Regions from separate parts of the Ensifer sp. Root142 genome, predicted to be linked through region 3. Evidence: riboswitches for the same ligand, from Rfam matches in the RefSeq annotation. Region 3 holds a riboswitch; each other region holds the start of a gene.
The links. Region 3 has a riboswitch for cobalamin ahead of cobU (bifunctional adenosylcobinamide kinase/adenosylcobinamide-phosphate guanylyltransferase). Riboswitches for the same ligand answer to the same signal wherever they lie in the genome.

Region 1 (4,423 bases), on a different contig from region 3:
TCCCGAGGCACTGCCAGCTTCGCATGCGCGCGCCGTCTTTCAAGGGTTTGCCGACCGGTTCGATACCACTGTGGAGGAGATGCTCGACGGTCGGGCAAAGTCCGGCACATTGCTCGGCCGTTTCCCGAGGCTCGACGAGGTCGCCGACTATGCCGCCTTCGTCGCCTCGGACCGGGCGGGCGCCATGACCGGCGCGATCGCCAACCTCACCTGCGGCTCGCTGGTTGATTGAAATGAACGACCGGCGGACCTTCACAGGGTCGCGTCGGTCGTTCTCTTCAGCTGCGCGCAAAACCCAGAATGAACAGCGCCAGAGCGCCGATCGAGGAAATCGTGCGCACATGGTTCCACCAGACCCAGTCGGTCAGGTAGTGCTGCTGCCAGATTTCGGTGGCAGCCTGCCCAGACGTGGCAGCCGCCAGCGCATCGTTCATCGGCACGTTGAAGATAATGGTGACGATCAGCACGCCGGCGACGTAGGCGATGCCGCCGGCCGCCAGCAGCAGGCTGCCGTTACCGCCCCAGATGAAGGCCGCGACGACCAGCGCGAGCCCCAGAAGCGCCGTGCCCATGAAGGTACTGAGGAACAGCGGATTCTGGATCACCACGTTGATGGCGTTCATCGCCGCGATCCCCTGCTCCGCCGGCAGCCGCGACAAAGCCTGCATGATGCAGACCGAGAAGATGAAGAACAGCCCGGCCATCAGGCCGGAGCCGATTGCGGCGGCAAACGCCAGAGCGGGGATCAGCGGGATCATGCGGCGATACTCCAGACACCAGTTGCAGCGGTCTCCCGGGCATAGTCGGCGAAGTCGCGCGGTTTGCGCCCAAGCACGCGCTCGACATCGGACGTCACTTGCGAATTGCGCCCGTCGAGCACCGACGTGAAGAGATAGCGGATGAGTTCGACATAGTCATCAGGCAATCCGTCGGCCCGCAACTGCACCGTGAAGTCGGCAACCGGCACGGACTGATAGCCGATCCGGCGGTTGGCAGCCGTCGCGATCTCGGCCACGGCCTGGGCAAAGGTCATCAGCCGCGGGCCTGTCAGCTCATAGACCTTGCCGACATGCCCCTCGTCCAGAAGGGCTGCAACTGCCACGTCGGCGATGTCGTCGGTGCTGATGAAGGGTTCGGTGATCTCATCCGGCGGCAGGAACACCGATCCGCTGCGAACGGAATCGGTCAAAAAATCCTCGCTGAAATTCTCGAAGAACCAGCTTGCCCGGATGATCGTCCAGTCGGCGCCGGAGGCCTGCAGTTCGCGCTCGGCCGCTTCCGCCTCGTCCTCGCCGCGCCCCGACAGAAGCACCAGCCGCTTGATGCCCGAGCGAACGGCAAGCCTCGAGAATTTGCGGATGGTTTCGACGGCGCCCGGCACCGCCAGATCCGGCTGGTAGCTGATATAGATGCGCTCGACATTTTCAAGCACGGGCGCCCAGGTCGCCTCATCCGTCCAGTCGAAGGAAGGCGATGCCGAACGGGCGCCGATGCGCACCGCGATACCCCGCTCCTCAAGGCGGGCCGCCACCCGCCGCCCCGTCTTGCCCGTACCGCCCAGAACCAGTGTGAGTTTGTCAGTCATCGCTTCCTCCTGAGGTTGATTGCAAAACATGAGCATCTCTCACATTTGCAAATGTGATAAATCCTCGTATTTTAGGAGTCAAGTCAAAATGTGAGCATTACTCATGATTCCCGATGCAAGCCCTTCCACAATCCCCGCTGACGACGAGCCGGCGCTGCGCCGCACGCCCAGCCAGAAGCGCAGCCGCGAGCGCGTCGAGCACATCCTTTCCTGCGCCACGGCGATCATCCAGGAGAAGGGCAGCGACGCCATGCGCATGAGCGAAGTCGCTGAAAAGGCTGGAATCTCGATCGGCTCCCTCTACCAGTACTTCCCCGACAAGGCGGCGATCGTGCGCACGCTGGCCGAGCGCTACAATGCGGTCTGCAATGAATGCATCGGGGCCGAGCTTGCCAAGGTGACGTCGATCTCGGAACTGCGTGACGCCTTCTCCATGCTGTTCGACATCTATTACGATATGTTCCTGGCCGAGCCTGTGATGCGCGACATCTGGTCAGCGATGCAGGCCGACAAGGCGCTGCGCGAGATCGACCTTTTGCAAAGCCGTGCCGGCGGCCAGCTTCTGGCCGACGTCTGGGCTCGGTTTGCGCCCGACACGCCGCGCGAAACGATCGACAGCGCCGCCTTTTTGATCATGCATCTCGGCGATTGCACGATGCGGCTTGCGGTCTCCGTCACCAGAGCAGAGGGCGACCAGATCGTCGAAGCCTATAAACGCATGATCCTTCGTGATTTTGTCGCGGATGGACCGGGCGGCGGCGCAAGTCTAATTGACATCTCCGGGGTGCGATCCTAATCATCGTGGATCGATTGGTTCCCGCAACGCGAACGCGTTTCGGGAGTAAACGGGAACGTGACGGATGGACCCATGCTGGGCATTCAAATCACGGCCGACCCCGCGACTGTAGAGCGACGTGAATGCGCCGTTCCGGAGCGATCCGGAAGAAGCCACTGGAGACAAGACCGCGAGAGGGCGGCCCTTGCTCTGGGAAGGCGAGGCAAATCCAGGGTGATCTCACCCGACGTCCTGAGCCAGGAAACCTGCCAGTCGATGCGGGCATAGGGCCCAAACCGGGAAAGATCCCGACGCCATCACGGAGGTTGTCATGGCTACATCTACAGTTTCGAGCATTCCGCTCTCCCTCAGCGATCGTCTGACCGCAGGTATCATCGCGCTCCTCATCGGCGGCTTCCTCGTCTTCGGCGCAGGCCTGGCGAACTCGGCCGTGCTGCACGATACCGCGCACGACACCCGCCACTCCTATGGCTTCCCCTGCCACTAAGCGATGTTCCGGGACGCGACTTGCGTTCCGCATCGACATAGCTGCGGACAAAAACGCTTCCGGCAGACAGCCGGACGCGTTTGCTCGCGTCTGATGCAGATTGAAGATCTGCCGGACGGAGCCGTTCGCATATTTGCCAGTGGGACACGGCGCTGCCTGCCAGATGCATGGCGCGCCGATATCGAGGGATATCGAAAATGATTGTCAGAACGCTTCTGGCCGCGATCGTGGCTGGATTGATTGCCGGTGTCTTCATGACCGGCGCCCAGGAACTGCGCGTCGTACCGCTGATCCTGCACGCGGAAGAATTCGAAGGCGAGGCACCGGCCGCCGGCGAACAACCAGCCGTTCAGCCGGGAACGGCCGATCCGGCCGCAGCAAACCACGACCAGCATTCGTCGCTGAAGGCGGTTTCGCCGATTGGCGCTTTGCTTGACGCCCTGTCGCCGATCACGCCTGCCTACGCCCATGAGGGCGAACACGAGGAAGGCGGCATCATGTTCGGCATGAGCCGCTTTTCCGGCACGCTGATCGCCAATCTGGTGACCGGCTCCGGCTTCGCGCTGCTGCTCGCCGGCGTCAGCCTCGTCATCGGCTACCCGATCACGCTCAGGAACGGCGCGCTCTGGGGCGCCTGCGGCTGGCTTGCCGTGCACATGCTGCCGGCAATCGGTCTGCCGCCGGAACTGCCGGGCTTCCCGGCCGCGGAACTCGGCGACCGCCAGGTCTGGTGGGGTGCAACCGTGCTGTTGTCTGCCGCCGGTCTCTATCTGCTGGTCTTGCGGCAAGAGATCGCCGCCAAGATCATCGGCCTCGTGCTGATCGCGGCACCGCATGTCTATGGCGCGCCGCAACCGTCGGACATCTCCAGCAATGTGCCGGCCGTGCTCGGCGCTGAATTCGCCGTGGCAGCCCTTGCCACCACGCTCGCGTTCTGGATTGTTCTCGGCGTCGTGTCGGGCTTCATCAACGATCGTTTCGCCAAGGCGTAACAGACCGGCCAGATTTCGCCATCAACCCGGAGCCCCTGATATCGCCGATATCAGGGGCTTTGTCGTCGAGATGTCTCAGCGCGCCTGCAATGCCAGCAGATGCGCCTGCAACCGCGCGCGGCGGTCGTCCGGCGCCAGCATCACGCAACTGTCGCAGAAGCTGCCACCTTCCGTTCGATAATAGAGACAGCAGCCGCCGCGCAGGCGATAGGTGCGCGACAGCGCATGATTGCCGCCGATCTCGATCACGATGTCCTCGTAACGGAGCTTGTCGGAAAATAGCGACGTACCCGCGCGCTTGACGATCGCCAGCGCCCTCGCCATCGCGGTCTCCTCGTCGCCGAGGACGCGGCCGATCTCCAGGAACCCACCGGCAAGCGAATCCGCCGCAAGCCGCCATTGCGCGCCCGAGGACAGGCCGGTGCGACGCTTCAACATGACGACGATCGGCGCCAGATGCGCAGCGAAGGTTTCGCCGAAGACGTCCGCAGTCGCCGGGGCATGATCCCCGGCTGCGGGCAAGGCAAGGCTGAAATGAAACCGCTTGGCCGCGACAAGCCGTT
Region 2 (4,423 bases), on a different contig from region 3:
TAGATATTGGTGAAGTCGATGCCTTCTTGCGAACCGTAATAGACGCGTTCGCGGGCGAGATAGCCGTGCAGGTTCATCTGGCCGAGGCCGATCGCATGGCTGTCGTCATTGCCCTTCTCGACGGAGGGAACCGAGGCGATATGGCTCATGTCGGAGACCGCGGTCAGCGCCCGGATCGATGTCTCGATCGTCTTGCCGAAATCGGACGAATCCATCGCGGCGGCGATATTCAGCGAGCCGAGATTGCAGGAGATGTCCTTGCCCAGGTGCTTGTAGGACAGGTCGTCATTGTACTCGCTGGCTTCGCTGACCTGGAGGATTTCTGAGCAGAGGTTGCTCATGGTGATGCGGCCGGCGATCGGGTTGGCGCGGTTCACCGTGTCTTCGAACATGATGTAGGGATAGCCCGACTCGAACTGGATTTCGGCCAGCACCTGGAAGAACTCGCGCGCCTTGATCTTCTTCTTGCGGATCCGGCTGTCGGCGACCATTTCCCGGTATTTTTCCGTGACCGAGATGTCGGTGAAGGCAACGCCGTAGACACGCTCCACGTCATAGGGCGAGAACAGGTACATGTCCTCGTTGTTCTTGGCGAGTTCGAAGGTGATGTCGGGAACGACGACGCCCAGCGACAGCGTCTTGATACGGATCTTCTCGTCGGCGTTCTCCCGCTTGGTGTCGAGGAAACGCATGATGTCGGGGTGGTGGGCGTTGAGATAGACGGCGCCGGCACCCTGGCGGGCGCCAAGCTGGTTGGCGTAGGAGAACGAATCCTCCAGCAGCTTCATCACGGGAATGATGCCGGACGACTGGTTTTCGATCTGCTTGATCGGGGCGCCGGCCTCGCGGATGTTGGTGAGCGACAGCGCCACGCCGCCGCCGCGCTTCGACAATTGTAGCGCCGAATTAATGCCGCGCGCGATACTCTCCATGTTGTCCTCGACCCTGAGCAGAAAGCAGGAGACGAGCTCGCCGCGCTGCCTCTTGCCGGCGTTGAGGAAGGTCGGGGTCGCAGGCTGGAAGCGACCGGAGATGATCTCGTCGACCATGTCGCGCGCCAGCGCCTCGTCGCCGCGCGCCAGCGTCAGCGCCACCATGCAGACCCGGTCCTCGTAGCGCTCGAGGTAGCGCTTCCCGTCGAAGGTCTTCAGCGTGTAGCTGGTGTAATATTTGAAGGCGCCGAGAAAGGTCGGGAAACGGAACTTCTTGTCATAGGAGTGATCGAACAGGTCGCGCACGAAGTTGAACGAATACTGGTCGAGAATCTCCTGCTCGTAGTAGCCCTCGGTGACGAGGTAATCGAGTTTTTCGCGCAGGTTATGGAAGAACACAGTGTTCTGGTTGACGTGCTGCAGGAAGTACTGCTTTGCCGCCAACCGGTCCTTGTCGAGCTGTATCCGGCCGTCCTCGTCATAGAGGTTCAGCATGGCGTTCAGCGCGTGGTAATCGAGCGCCGATTCCGTCGCCTTCAAGGGGCGTTCGAGTGTTGAGACGTCCAAAATCGTTCCATCCCGTTTTTGACATTGGCGACGTCCTCATCGGTTCCCAACAGTTCGAACCGGTAGAGATAGGGCACCTGGCACTTGGCCGAGATCACGTCGCCGGCGATCCCGTAGGTCGCGCCGAAATTGCTGTTGCCCGCGGCAATCACGCCGCGGATGTGGGAGCGGTTGTCCGCATTGTTGAGGAAGCGGATCACTTGTTTGGGCACGGCACCCCGACCGTCGTCGCCGCAATAGGTCGGGACGACGAGCACATAGGGTTCGTGCACGTCGAGCGGCGCGTCAGTCGTGCTGACGGGAATGCGTCTGGCGCGCAGGCCGACCTTGCCGACGAAGCGATGGGTGTTTTCCGAGCGGGTAGAAAAATAGACGATCAGCCCCATCGCGCCGTACCTCGGCTTCAGGACAGCGCGCTGATCTTGTCGGGGCGGAAGCCTGCCCAGTGCTCCGGACCGGCGATGACGACGGGAACCTGCATGTAGCCAAGGCCCTTGACCGTCTCGAACGCGTCCTGGTCGACCGAAATGTCGATCACCTCGTAGTTGACGCCCTGGCGGTCGAGCGCGCGATAGGTTGCGGTGCACTGGACGCAGGCGGGCTTGCTGTAGACGGTGACGTTCATTTCTTCCTCGTTTGGTCGGCTGGATCTGGGCATGAAAAGGCATGCGGATACGCACAAGCGATCCGGCGAAATGCAGGACTGGCAGGATGACCGCTTGCTCGGGTCGAGAAGACCCGGGCGCGGTTGTTCGTCAGATTCGCGGCTTCCCGCGCCTCTTCATTGGCGAATGATAGGAATTCGATGACGCGGACATGACTTCACCCCGAAGTTGAAGACGGCGCTTCCGGGGAGACGTCGAGACGATCAGGCAGGTTTCATCCTGCCCCATGCACACCTCTGACCTCTCCGGACACCCCGCCCGTGGACGTTTATCGATCGAGGCAGGTCTCCTGGCTCACGGGTCGGTGCTTCTGTCCGGACCTTCCCGAAGCATCATGCTTCAGTGGCCGAATGCTGGACAGTTGCTCGCCGTTTACAGTTGCGGGGGCAGCCACGGCTTAGCCAAGCGAAATCGCTACGACGGCACCGTATTCCCATCTTCGCTCCCAATCCTTGCGAATCGGGAGAACCTCGAACACTAGATATAGTATATGTCGGGAAAATTGCGTCAATAGGTTCCATGTCGAAGCCACCTGGGAGGCGGACAATATTTTTTCGGGTGTGGATAGCGGGGAGTAAACGACAAGTGTCGGCGAAGCCTGTGGATGGCGGCACACTCATCTCGTGAGTGCCGCCAGTTGGGAACGTGACCGTGCCATTCAGATCGTGAGCGCCGGTCGAAGCTTTTGCGGCCCAGGACTTGATATTCACAGGGCCCGCGATGGGTCCGCGCCATCGGTGCGATCTTACCGGCATCAGGTGTGGCACGATGTTGGCGTTCGAAGCGAGCTGGGGAGATAAGGTTGTGTTAGTCTCCGCGCTCTCGCTTCGGGTGCGGTCAGGTGCTATGGCGAGTGCGGGCAGACGATCGTGAAGTGTAGGGCATGCGCTTCCTGGCGTTCAAGGCTGGCCCCAGCTTGTAGGGTTTGTTCTGTGACTGAAAGAAGCATCGTCAGGCAATATTTCTTTTTGGCCGGGCTGGCTGTTGTGTGCAGCATTCCTGCTCCCGCTTACGCCTCTCAAAATAATGACTTTTTTGGCCCAATGCGTGGTGAAGTCTTACATTTTGTACCCTTTCCAGAGTATATTGGAATTGGTCTAAGTGGCGGATCATTAAATCAAAGAGACGTGGCATTCTCTGTCATAAAATTGCTAGCCGTTGCGGCGAGAGTTGATACGAGACCAGAAACGAAACTTGGGAAGAGTTCAATTAGTATAATTTTTGAAAATAAAATTATTGTCAGCGGGAAAATAGACTATAAAAAATTGGCCTCGTTCCATTTCGATGGGGATGTCAAGAGTATTTTGGATGGTTCTGCGAATGCCGGTTCTGGCGACTGCGCATCCTATATCAATTTCTCAGAGGACGGACTATTCGATAGAGGGCTCGTTATAGCGAACGATGATGTAAGAGAATTGGAGCTAGCGACTTGTGTTGCCGATGCGCAAGCTCACGTGTTTGGAGTCAGCACGCGAAGTTCTAACAACAAGGATTTTTCCCGCTTCCTGACAAGGATAATGAATCTTGTTGAACAGAAGTGGAAGTGCCTCGACGCAGGGATAACGGAAGCAACGTGCAAGTTTGTGGATGGACCGGGCGAGTAAATAGAGGCGACGCCGTCGAGGTGTAATTTGCTTGAGATATCGGCATGGCTCGATGGCGGGTTCATAATGCCTCTGAGGTAGCCTTCGATCAAATTTCATTGCCCGTTTGTCCAAGGCTGCACCCAGGTGGCAGGCGCCGGGGGTTCCCCCGGCGCCGTCTCGATAGTGCTGTCGCCCATCATGCGTTTGCGGCTTCTCGCCGGGCGGCAGCAAAGGATCGCCGCAGCGCTTGCGCCGCCTGCACCATGTTGACGAGTGCCGGGCGAACTTCCTCCCACCGCCTTGTTTTCAGACCACAATCCGGATTGACCCAGATCTGCGCCGGCGTCAGACCGTCGGTCGCCTGTTCGATCAGATGCACCATCTCGTTGACAGTGGGTACCCGCGGCGAGTGGATGTCGTAGACGCCGGGGCCGATCTCGTTCGGATAGGCCTGATCGATAAAGGCGCCGAGCAACTCCATCTTCGAGCGCGAGGTTTCGATGGAGATGACATCGGCATCCATTGCCGCAATCGCCGCCATGATGTCGTTGAACTCCGAGTAGCACATGTGGGTGTGGATCTGGGTTTCGTCACCGACGCCGGAGGCGCTGATGCGGAAGCACCCGACCGCCCAGTCGAGATAGGCCTTTCGATCGGCCTGTCTCAGTGGCAG
Region 3 (4,423 bases):
ACCAGATGCCGGCCTTGAGCAGCGGTTTTGCCGGCTGCGGCTTTTCCGCGTCTGAGATCAACGCCTCGGCGTAGTCGAGGAACAGGCCGGCATTGTCAGCGCCGCCCTCGGTGAAATAGGCCCAGAGGCGCTGGCGGTCGTCGGCCTCAACGGTCGAAAACGGCTCGAGGCCGGGATCGGGCTTGTCGTCGCCGGGCAGCACCGCGATCTGGAAGCGGTGGGTGACGGCGGCGGCATGCAATGCTTCCAGCACATAACGGAAATAGCTGGCGCCACCGAGCGGCCTGACCACGATGAGTTTTGCATGCCTTGCCGTGCGCTCGACATAGGTGTCGACCGACATCGGGTGCATCAGGTTCATCAGGCTGGCGATGCGCAGGCTCAGCTCCCCGTCGCGCCGGCCATGGGCCGCCGCGATCGACGAAAGCTCGGTGTCGGCGGCCGACAGGAAAAGCACGTCGGCCGGCGTTTGCCCCAGGTCGATCGCCTCGTTGCCGTCGGCGATCGTTCCTTTCTGGGCGAGAAGCAGATGCATGTTTCTGTCCGTTCGAGCAATTCCAGGAAAAGCGTGAAATGGCTTTCCTGGAATTGCGTTGCTTCAAGGAGTTAGGCGAGTGCGGTGATGGCGGCGCGCACCGCAGCTTCGTCCATGTCGTGCAGGCCGATGACGACGAGGCGCGTACCGCGCTTCTCGCCAGCCGCCCAGGCACGGTCGTAATACTGGTCGATGCGGGCGCCAACGGCCTGGATCAGCAGGCGCATCGGCTTGCCGGGCACGTCGGCAAAGCCCTTGAGGCGCAGCACGTCATGCTCTGATATCACGCCCTTGAGGCGATCGATGAAACCTGCCGGATCGGCAATCGCGCCGAGCTCGACGACGAAGCTGTCGAACTCGTCATGAGAGTGCTCCTCGCCGGCCTCATGTTCCATCTCGTGGTGAGACTTGCGGTTGGCGATATCGCTTTCCGTGCCGACGCCGAGGCCGAGCAGGATGGCAGCGGCAACTTCGCCGTTCTTCGCCTCGATCATTGTTGGCTTGCGGTTAGTGCGCGAAGCGACCTCGTCGCGCACGGCCTTGAGGCCGGAGGCGTCGATCAGATCGGTCTTGTTGAGCACGATCAGGTCGGCGGCGGTCAACTGGTCCTCGAACAGTTCCTCGATCGGGCTTTCGTGGTCGAGATTGTCGTCCTCGACACGCAACGCATCGACCTTGTCATGGTCGTCGGCAAAACGGCCGGCGGCAACGGCGGCACTGTCGACCACGGTGACGACGCCATCGACGGTGACTTCGCTGCGGATATCAGGCCAGTTGAAGGCGGCGATCAGCGGCTGCGGCAAAGCGAGGCCCGAGGTTTCAATGATGATATGGTCAGGACGATTTTCGCGCTCGAGCAGCTTGGTCATGGTCGGGATGAAATCATCGGCAACCGTGCAGCAGATGCAGCCATTGGTAAGCTCAATGATATCGTCTTCCGAGCAGGCTTCTGCGCCGCAGCCCTTCAGCACGTCGCCGTCGACGCCGAGATCGCCGAACTCGTTGATGATGAGCGCAATGCGCTTGCCATCGGCGTTCTGCAGCAGATTGCGGATCATCGTCGTCTTGCCGGCACCGAGGAAGCCGGTGATGACGGTCGCCGGGATCTTGCCCTGGTTGGCTCTGGCAGTGGTCATGGATCAACCCTTCATTTTCAGCGGCAATCCGGCCGCGACAAAGTAAACTTCCGCGGATTTCTCCGCAACGATCTGGTGAAGCCGGCCGGCATGGTCGCGGAAATCGCGGACCATGCGGTTCTCGGGCACGATGCCGAGGCCGACTTCGTTGGAAACAAGGATGAGGCGCGCCCGCGCCTCCGGCAGGAAAGCGGCAAGGGCCGCGAACTCTGCCGCCATGTCGCGCCCTTCCATCATCAGGTTGGTGACCCACAGCGTCAGGCAGTCGACGAGCACCACGCGGTTCTCGTCATCGATGCGCGTCAGCAGCGAAACGAGGTCGAGCGGCTCTTCATGCGTCGTCCAGCCTTCGCCGCGCCTTGCCCGGTGATGGTCGATGCGCTCGCGCATCTCGTCGTCCCAGGCACGGCCGGTCGCGACATAGTGCATGCCGAGCCCGGAGGCTTCGACGAGCCTTTCGGAAAAGCTGGATTTGCCGGAACGGGCACCGCCGAGGACCAGAACCGGCCCGGCATGGGAAATGCTCATGTGCGTTGCAGCCTCACGCGCTTGGTCGCGAATTCGAGCGGCAACAGGATTTCACCGCGCCGACGGCGCGTTCGGGAAACGATCGATGAGCCAAGACAACCTCCGTGATGGCGTGGGAAGCGGGCTTCCCTTCGGGCGGAATGCCCCTGTCGGACGGCAGGTCTCCTGGCTCACGGCGTCACGAGCCCACCACATCGCGCCCCGCGTGATCACGCGAAGACCGATGCTTGGGCCCGAACGGCCCGCCTCACCTTCCCGGCGTTTTCTGGTTTCGTGAAAGGCGGACGATTCGTAGAAGAAGAGGCGTCCAACCCGGCTGATCACGAAGCCACGCCAGTGGCTTTTCCGGCTGAATTCCAAACCGCCTTCGATTGCCCCATGCAATCGAAAGGAAGCCGGCTATCAGCCCGATGGCGAACCCTGACCGTTCTACAGTCGCGGGGTCGGCTGCGATAAGGATGCCCGATTTGGGTCCATCCGTCACATTCCCAATTATTCCCCCGCATCGCCACGATCCGGGGAAACCATCCAACGTCAGATGATTAGGAAGCGGGCGCCGCAAAGTCAATCGACGCGTGCGACACGCCACCCGTCGAGATGCGGCGCGCGACAATTTGCCGGCAGCAGGCCGCAAAGGCCACTCCTGCATGTTTTTATCCTTAGATGGTATTCGACCTAAGGATAAAAACATGCAGCAATTCAAAGTGTTACAGCGACCTTTGCGCGTCCAGTAAGACGCGCGGCGCTGTAGTCGACGTCGGAGCGGACGCTCCACGGCAACTGAACTTTATTTTAGCAACGTCAGATATTGCGATAGAGTAGCCGAAAGTCGTTTCGATTATCCGGAAGGCAGATGGAACGCAGGCTCACCGCCGTGATGATTGCCGACGTTTCCGGCTATGGACTGCTCACCCAAGCCGACGAAGAGGGTACGTGTGCCCGCTTTCAGGCCGATCTGCACGGCCTGTTCGAACAAAGGATTGCCGCACATCGCGGGCGGTTGATCAAGACCATGGGCGACGGGTTATTGGTCGAGTTCCAGAGTGTCGTCGAGGCGGTCCGTTGTGCGGTGGAGGTTCAGCGCGCGAAATCCGAAAGCCGCGGCTCCGATCAGGGTCGACTGGAATTCCGCATCGGCATCAATCTTGGCGACGTCATCGTTGAAGGCGACGACATTCACGGCGATGGAGTGATCATTGCCGAGCGCCTGCAGAGCCTCGCCGAACCGGGTGGGATCATCATCTCCGGCACCGCCTACGACCAGGTCGAGAAGCACCTCGATGTCGGCTTCGTCTTTCTCGGCGAACAACGCCTGAAGCATATCGAAAAGCCGGTGCGGACTTACCGGCTGGGGCTGAACGAAGCCCGCCCCGGCAGCGTAAAGGTCGCTGGGCGCCACGCGAAGCGCTGGGCGGCACTCGTTACGTCTGCTGTCGTGCTCGGCGCTGCTGCCGGCGTGGCCTGGTGGCGGCCCTGGGAGTCGCCTGTGGAAACGGTCCAGATACAACCACCGAACCTGACCGCGCCGGACAAGCCGTCGATCGCGGTGCTTCCGTTTGCCAACGTGAGCGACGATCCCAGGCAGGAGTATTTCGCCGATGGCATGACCGATGGCCTTGTCACCGAGCTGGCTCAGGTATCCGGCTTGTTCGTTATCGCGCGTAACTCGACCTTCACCTACAAGGGCAGGGCGGTGACACCCAGGCAGGTGTCCAAGGAACTCGGTGTCCGATACGTCCTCGAAGGCAGTGTGCAGCGTGCCGGAGAACAGCTACGGATCAATGCTCAGCTCATAGATTCTCTCAGCGGCGGCCACGTTTGGGCCGGCAAGTTCGACGGTTCACTTTCCGATGTCTTTGCGCTGCAGGACGAAGTGATGCGCGGCATTGCCGACGCGCTTGCGCTTCGGTTGAATCCTGACGAGCAGATGGCCTTCGGACGCAAGGAAACGACGGTCCCGGCGGCCTTCGATGCGTTCCTGCGCGGCTGGGAGCATCACCGGCGCACGACCCCCGAAGATTTTGCAAAGGCAGTGCCTTTTTTCGAGCAGGCGATTGCGCTCGATCCTGCCTATGGACGAGCCTATGCCGCCGCCGCCATGGTCTACGCGCGCGTCTACCTGTGGCGTTGGCATTATCGGCTTGATATCTCGCGGATCGAAGCTAGAGCCAAGGCGCTACAATTTCTAAGGACCGCGCAGAAACACAAAACAGCGCTCGCCTAT

Region 1: another riboswitch for cobalamin. It lies ahead of ASD52_RS24160 (CbtB-domain containing protein); the one in region 3 lies ahead of cobU (bifunctional adenosylcobinamide kinase/adenosylcobinamide-phosphate guanylyltransferase).
Region 2: another riboswitch for cobalamin. It lies ahead of nrdH (glutaredoxin-like protein NrdH); the one in region 3 lies ahead of cobU (bifunctional adenosylcobinamide kinase/adenosylcobinamide-phosphate guanylyltransferase).

What each region holds. Positions count from the first base shown of each region.
Region 1 is NZ_LMFK01000029.1:3,623-8,045, forward strand. Features, by position in the region: gene ASD52_RS24140 (SDR family oxidoreductase) at 1-232, shown strand, start outside; gene ASD52_RS24145 (anthrone oxygenase family protein) at 279-758, opposite strand; gene ASD52_RS24150 (NAD(P)H-binding protein) at 755-1,585, opposite strand; gene ASD52_RS24155 (TetR/AcrR family transcriptional regulator) at 1,689-2,381, shown strand; cobalamin riboswitch at 2,380-2,649, shown strand; gene ASD52_RS24160 (CbtB-domain containing protein) at 2,692-2,868, shown strand; gene ASD52_RS24165 (CbtA family protein) at 3,066-3,860, shown strand; gene ASD52_RS24170 ((2Fe-2S)-binding protein) at 3,936-4,423, opposite strand, start outside.
Region 2 is NZ_LMFK01000001.1:631,415-635,837, forward strand. Features, by position in the region: gene nrdE (class 1b ribonucleoside-diphosphate reductase subunit alpha) at 1-1,499, opposite strand, end outside; gene nrdI (class Ib ribonucleoside-diphosphate reductase assembly flavoprotein NrdI) at 1,469-1,885, opposite strand; gene nrdH (glutaredoxin-like protein NrdH) at 1,903-2,124, opposite strand; cobalamin riboswitch at 2,426-2,652, opposite strand; gene ASD52_RS03110 (hypothetical protein) at 3,097-3,768, shown strand; gene metE (5-methyltetrahydropteroyltriglutamate--homocysteine S-methyltransferase) at 3,947-4,423, opposite strand, start outside.
Region 3 is NZ_LMFK01000044.1:343,997-348,419, forward strand. Features, by position in the region: gene cobN (cobaltochelatase subunit CobN) at 1-535, opposite strand, end outside; gene cobW (cobalamin biosynthesis protein CobW) at 607-1,671, opposite strand; gene cobU (bifunctional adenosylcobinamide kinase/adenosylcobinamide-phosphate guanylyltransferase) at 1,675-2,199, opposite strand; cobalamin riboswitch at 2,337-2,743, opposite strand; gene ASD52_RS30190 (adenylate/guanylate cyclase domain-containing protein) at 3,053-4,423, shown strand, end outside.